DNA from 2 places in the Alteromonas sp. WD8-37 genome. Region 2 is predicted to be linked to the other one. Evidence: predicted binding sites of a transcription regulator. Region 2 holds the regulator's gene; the other holds the start of a gene.
The links. Region 2 encodes NrdR, which represses ribonucleotide reductase genes. Its sites were predicted from a motif close to AAACACNANATNTNGTGTTT; they were not measured.
Positions count from the first base shown of each region.

Region 1: nrdA (class 1a ribonucleoside-diphosphate reductase subunit alpha) is a predicted target of NrdR. The motif match lies at 1,602-1,621, and genes of this name have one in related genera.

Region 1 is NZ_JBUZOV010000001.1:798,432-801,849, forward strand. Features, by position in the region: gene gyrA (DNA topoisomerase (ATP-hydrolyzing) subunit A) at 1-417, opposite strand, end outside; gene ubiG (bifunctional 2-polyprenyl-6-hydroxyphenol methylase/3-demethylubiquinol 3-O-methyltransferase UbiG) at 700-1,404, shown strand; gene nrdA (class 1a ribonucleoside-diphosphate reductase subunit alpha) at 1,850-3,418, shown strand, end outside.
Region 2 is NZ_JBUZOV010000009.1:28,219-31,636, forward strand. Features, by position in the region: gene ACTUJZ_RS14935 (riboflavin synthase) at 8-670, opposite strand; gene ribD (bifunctional diaminohydroxyphosphoribosylaminopyrimidine deaminase/5-amino-6-(5-phosphoribosylamino)uracil reductase RibD) at 684-1,811, opposite strand; gene nrdR (transcriptional regulator NrdR) at 1,820-2,269, opposite strand; gene glyA (serine hydroxymethyltransferase) at 2,333-3,418, opposite strand, start outside.

The sequences.
Region 1 (3,418 bases), on a different contig from region 2:
GTCCAGATCAGCCAGCAATTCGTGGGCAATCTTGGCCATGCGTATTTCGGTATAACGCATGGCAGCCGCCGAATCACCGTCTACTGAACCAAAGTTGCCCTGCCCGTCGACCAGCATATAGCGCAATGAGAAAGACTGGGCCATGCGCACGATCGTATCGTATACCGCAGAGTCGCCGTGAGGATGGTATTTACCAATTACATCCCCGACCACACGGGCAGATTTTTTATACGGCTTATTGAAATCGTTTTTCAGCTCGTTCATGGCGAACAACACGCGCCGGTGAACAGGCTTCAGGCCATCGCGTACGTCAGGTAGTGCGCGGCCAACAATAACGCTCATCGCATAGTCTAGATAGGAGTTTTTAAGTTCCTCCTCTATATTGACGGGGAGAATTTCTTTAGCGTTATCAGTCATAAACTGCTTTATCCCTTAACTTAGGTTTAGTGTGCGCTGCGCAATCAGGCCTCAGACCCGGCGATACAGCAGGGCGCGCACATTCTTATTATGTGAGGCGGCAAAACAATCTGTGAGTGTACCACTGCCGGGGCAAATAATGTAGCGCTTAATCTTCGCAAATCCGCGGTGATGGCTTAAGCGGCGAATTTTCACGCAGGTAGCGATTTGGCGGTGTCAAACTGTGCCATTTCAGCGCAATTTACGCTATGTTATAGGCCTTTTTTGTGACAGGAAGCAACCATGTCAAATGTGGATGAACAGGAAATTGCCAAATTTGGCGAACTGGCCTCACGCTGGTGGGATACCGAAGGGGAATTTAAACCTCTGCACGCCATCAACCCTTTGCGGTTAGATTTTATTGCCCAGCATGCTGATGGTTTGTTTGATAAACAGGTACTGGATATCGGCTGTGGCGGCGGCATTCTGGCCGAGGCGATGGCGCGCATGGGCGCGCAGGTCACTGGCATTGATATGGCAGAAGCCTCACTGGAAGTAGCCCGGCTGCATGGGTTGGAGTCCGGTGTTTCGGTGGACTATCAGCAAATCACTGCCGAGGCGTTTAGCGAGCAGCATGCCGGTGAATTTGATGTGGTGACCTGTATGGAAATGCTGGAACATGTGCCTGAGCCGGCATCCATCGTACAAGCCTGTGCCCGGTTGGTGAAACCCGGCGGCCAGGTGTACTTTTCGACCTTAAACCGAAACATCAAAGCCTACTTGATGGGGATTGTCGGGGCCGAGTATGTGCTTAATCTGGTGCCTAAGGGCACCCACCAGTATGAGCGGTTTATCAAGCCCTCCGAATTGATGCAGATGACTGACGCGGCAGGACTGCTCACCCGTCATGCCACCGGCTTGCACATGAACCCGCTAACTAAAACCTTTTTTACCTCGGATCGAAACATCGATGTGAATTACATGTTGCATGTTACTCGCCCGGAGTAACACAACATATAGTGTTACTGGTTAATCGTTAACACTATATATCGAGCAATTATAGCTCAGAAGTAAATAAGAATAATAAAAATGCTTCACGGATCTTTTGATCAAAAATGCTTGCATTCTGGATAAATAACGCTTGTAAAATCGTTTTAGGTTAGTCATTACTAACATTGATTTTGCAGGCGTCTAACTGCTGGTTTTAGCACCAGATATTGGGTTGCATTAGAACGCAAACCTCACTATCTTGTGCTTATTCTCAGATGCCGCTAACGCCCTGATCGCCCAACTTTAAGGCCGTCAGGCTATGGCTGTTGCGTCATCCTGGCAATATCTATCGCCTATGCTGTGAACGCCTGTCGCTCACAGGTATTGCGAGCAAACACCAATACAATGATAATTTGGGCACCGCCCACGCTTCACGCGCTAACAGACAAAACGGCCAGTAATAATGAATAACGACCTCCTCGTCACCAAACGCAATGGCGAACAAGAGCCCATTGAACTTGATAAAATCCACAAAGTGATTACCTGGGCTGCAGAAGGACTTGAAAATGTGTCTGTGTCTCAGGTTGAGATCAAAGCTCAGATCCAGTTTTACGATGGCATCAAAACCAGCGAAATCCATGAAACACTGATTAAATCTGCCGCTGACCTGATTTCTACAGAAGCACCGGATTATCAGTATCTGGCAGCCCGTTTGGCGATCTTCCATTTGCGTAAAAAAGCCTATGGCCAGTTTGAGCCGCCGGCTTTATACGATCATGTGGTGAAGCTGGTTGAGGCAGGTAAATACGATCCGCACCTGTTAAACGACTACAGCGCCGAAGAATTTGCCCAGATGGACGAGTTTATGGACCACTGGCGCGATATGAATTTCAGCTATGCCGCGGTTAAGCAGCTGGAAGGTAAGTATTTGGTGCAAAACCGGGTGACCGGCGATATTTATGAAAGCGCGCAGTTTTTGTATATCCTGGTGGCCGCGTGTTTGTTTGCCAATTACCCACAGGCAACCCGGTTAGACTATATCCGTCGTTTTTATGATGCGGTGTCTACTTTTAAATTGTCGCTGCCCACGCCCATCATGTCAGGCGTGCGTACCCCGACCCGCCAGTTCAGCTCGTGTGTTTTGATTGAAACCGGTGACAGCCTGGATTCTATCAATGCCACGGCGTCTGCCATCGTAAAATATGTGTCGCAACGAGCCGGGATCGGCGTAAACGCCGGACGTATCCGCGCGTTAGGCAGCCCCATTCGTGGCGGCGAAGCATTCCACACCGGTTGTATTCCATTTTACAAGTATTTCCAGACTGCGGTAAAAAGCTGCTCGCAAGGCGGCGTGCGCGGTGGTGCGGCAACCTTGTTCTATCCATTATGGCACCGTGAAGTTGAATCCCTGCTGGTATTGAAAAATAACCGTGGTGTGGAAGAAAACCGGGTGCGGCATTTGGATTACGGCGTGCAGTTCAACAAGCTGATGTATCAGCGCATGATGAAAGACGATTACATCACCCTGTTCAGCCCCTCGGATGTGCCTGGGTTGTATGATGCATTTTTTGCTGACCAGCCTGAATTTGAAAAGCTGTATGTACAGTACGAAAACGACGACAGCATTCAGAAAAAACGCATCAAGGCGATGGAACTGTTTAGCTTGTTTATGCAAGAGCGCGCGTCTACTGGCCGTATCTATCTGCAAAATGTGGATCACTGCAATACCCACAGCCCGTTTGACCCGAAAGTGGCACCGGTTCGCCAGAGCAACCTGTGCCTGGAAATTGCGCTGCCCACTAAGCCACTGCAGCATGTGAATGATGAAGAAGGCGAAATTGCGCTATGTACGCTGTCGGCCTTTAACCTGGGTGCGATTAACTCGGTCGATGAGTTTGCTGAATTGTCCGACCTGGCGGTGCGCGCATTAGACAGCCTGCTGGATTATCAGGATTACCCGGTTCCGGCAGCGTATAATGCCACCATGAACCGTCGGACATTAGGTGTGGGCGTAATTAACTTTGCCTACTTC
Region 2 (3,418 bases):
TGTAGGGTTATTTTTTTAGAAAACCGTGTTCGGCCAAAAAGGCCATGTCCAGGTTGGAGGCTTTTTTATCTGCCGCTTTATCACCCAGCATCAGTCGCTCCAGATAGCGGGCAACCACATCCACTTCCAGGTTTACCCGGGTGCCGGCGCGGTATTGGCCAATGACTGTTTCCTGCAGGGTATGGGGTATGATCCACAACATGAAGCTGGCACCGTCTACATCATTTACCGTCAGGCTCACCCCATCCACGGTAATACTGCCTTTGTGTGCGATGTACTTGGCCAGCTCTGCCGGGGCATTCACCCACACTTCCACATAATCACTGTGTTCAACGATTTTGGCAATTTCACCCACACCGTCCACATGGCCGGAAACAATGTGCCCCCCAAACCGATCGGTGGGCCGCATGGCTTTTTCCAGATTCAGTTTTGAGCCGCTCTGATAATCTTTGAACCCGCTGTATTTGAGGGTTTCGGCAGACACATCGGCACAATAATAATCCGGGCCTTGTTCCACCACAGTTAAACATACACCGTTAGTGGCAATGCTGTCGCCCAGCGCCACGTCGGACATATCCAGTTTGCCGGTATTCACGGTCAGGCGAATATCGTCACCGCGGCGATCCAGTTTGGCAATGGTGCCCAATGCCTGCACAATTCCTGTAAACATAATCTTCTCGTGGTTAAAGGGTCGCGCCAACCCGATAGGTCAGCTTGGTATCGTTGCCTATCTGTATGTGTGCTTGTAGCGATAATTCAATAGTTTGCGCCAAGTCGGTAAATGCCGGCAGGGTCACCATGCTGCGCCCCTGGTCACCCAGCAAGCGCGGTGCCTGGTACACAATCAACTCGTCCACCTCGCCGGCCTGCAGCAAAGCACCAGCCAGTGCCGGGCCAGCTTCCACCAGCACCTCATTAATATTAGTGGCGGCCAGACTGCTCAGCATCGCCGCCAGATCTAGCCGACCGGCGACCATGGGTACGGGTAAGTCGCCTGCCTGGGCCGATAGACTATCAGCAATTACCCGCCACGTTGGCTTTCCGTCATTAAACAATTGCAAATCTGCCGGTAACGATCTATTGGTATCCAATACCACCCGCACCGGCTGACGCAGCTGGGCCAATGGATAATGGCGAAACTGGGCCTGCTCGCGACGCACCAGCAAACTGGGGTTATCCGCACGGGCGGTACCGCTACCGGTCAGTACGGCGCAACTGGCAGCGCGTAACAACTGCACATCACGGCGCGCTTCAGGTCCGGTGATCCACTGACTCACTCCGTTGGCCAGCGCAATTTTACCATCTAAGCTTATGGCTAGCTTGAGCCTGACGTAAGGCTTACCGGTCATCATGCGCTTGATAAACCCTGGGTTGAGTTTGGCTGCTTCGGCGGCCATTATATCGCAGGTCACCTCAATGCCAGCGTCGTTCAACCGGGCAATGCCCCGGCCACTCACCTGCGGATTGGGATCGGTCATGGCCACCACTACACGCTTGATACCGGCTTCCACCAGCGCATCGGCACACGGTGGAGTGCGACCAAAATGGCTACAGGGTTCTAAGGTGACATAAGCGGTGGCGCCGCGGGCCTGCTCGCCGGCCTGATGCAGAGCATGCACCTCCGCATGGGGCGTGCCGGCTTGTAAATGATACCCCTCGCCCACTTTTTGTTGATTGTCGACGACGATGATGCAGCCAACCCGGGGGTTGGGTGAGGTGCTATAACGGCCACGGTCGGCCAGTTTGATGGCTTCTGCCATCCAGTAGTAATCTTGTGCGATGGAAGTTGAGCTGGCAGAAGAGGCAGTCATAGAGGTTGTTAGTCACCGAGTCGGGCGATTTCTTCTCCGAATTCGCGTATATCTTCAAAAGAGCGGTACACCGAGGCAAAGCGCACATAGGCCACCTTATCCAGTTCGCGCAGCGCGGTCATGATAAGATTGCCCAGGAATTCACTGGACACTTCGCGCTCACCGGTGGCACGCAACTGGGATTTTAGCGACAGCACACACTGTTCGACTTTTTCTGTACTTACCGGGCGCTTTTCCAGCGCACGCTGCAAACCTGCCCGCAGTTTATCTTCGTTAAACGGCTCGCGCGAGCCATCTCGTTTGATCACTCGAGGCATCACCAGTTCGGCGCTTTCAAATGTGGTAAACCGCTCGTGGCATACCAGGCATTCGCGCCGGCGGCGCACCTGCTGCCCTTCCGCTACCAGCCGGGAATCAATGACCTTGGTTTCCTGCTCAGAGCAAAACGGGCAAAACATAGAGTGTCCTCGTGGTCAGCGGTGTTGCCCCGCCACACCACGAGTACAACACCTGTAGCAATTTTAGGCGTAAACCGGAAATTGTTCACACAATTTGACAACTTCGGCTTTAACACGCTCAATCACGCTTTCATCACCCATGTTGTCCAGGATGTCACAAATCCAGTGTGCTACCTGTTCGCTTTGTGCCTGCTCAAAACCGCGACGGGTAATGGCCGGGCTGCCCAGGCGCAGACCGCTGGTGACAAATGGTGAACGCGGATCGTTTGGCACGGAGTTTTTGTTTACCGTGATATTGGCGCGGCCTAATGCAGCATCAGCATCTTTACCGGTGATATCTTTATCAATCAGATCCAGCAGGAACAGGTGGTTTTCCGTACCGCCTGATACCACCTTGTAGCCGCGCTCTTGCAGCACAGCCACCATGGCTTTAGCATTTTTAACCACTTGCTGTTGATAGGTTTTAAATGACGGTTCCAGTGCTTCTTTGAACGCTACTGCTTTGGCAGCAATCACGTGGCACAGCGGGCCACCCTGGTTACCTGGGAACACTGAGCTGTTCAATTTTTTGTAAATGCTTTCATCGCCACAGGCGGACAAAATCAGTCCACTGCGCGGCCCCGCCAGAGTTTTATGCGTAGTCGTCGTTACCACATGCGCATGCGGCAGCGGGTTAGGATAGATGCCTGCGGCAATTAATCCGGCTACGTGGGCCATGTCTACCAGCAAATAGGCACCGACTTTATCCGCGATCTCACGGAATTTTGCCCAGTCAACGATACCCGAATAGGCAGAAAAACCGCCAATGATCATTTTTGGCTTGTGCTCAAGCGCCAACGCTTCAACCTGCGCATAATCAATCTCGCCGGTATCATTGTTCAGTCCGTATTGCACTGCGTTGTAGGTTTTACCGGAAAAGTTAACATGCGAGCCGTGAGTCAGGTGGCCGCCATCGGCCAGGCTCATCCCCAGCACCGTGTCGCCAGCATTAAGCAGGGCCATAAAGGCTGCAGCATTGGCTTGTGAACCAGAATGCGGCTGCACATTGGCGTAATCAGCACCAAACAGTGCCTTGGCGCGGTCAATAGCAAGCTGTTCGACCACATCCACATGTTCACAACCGCCATAATAACGCTTGCCCGGGTAGCC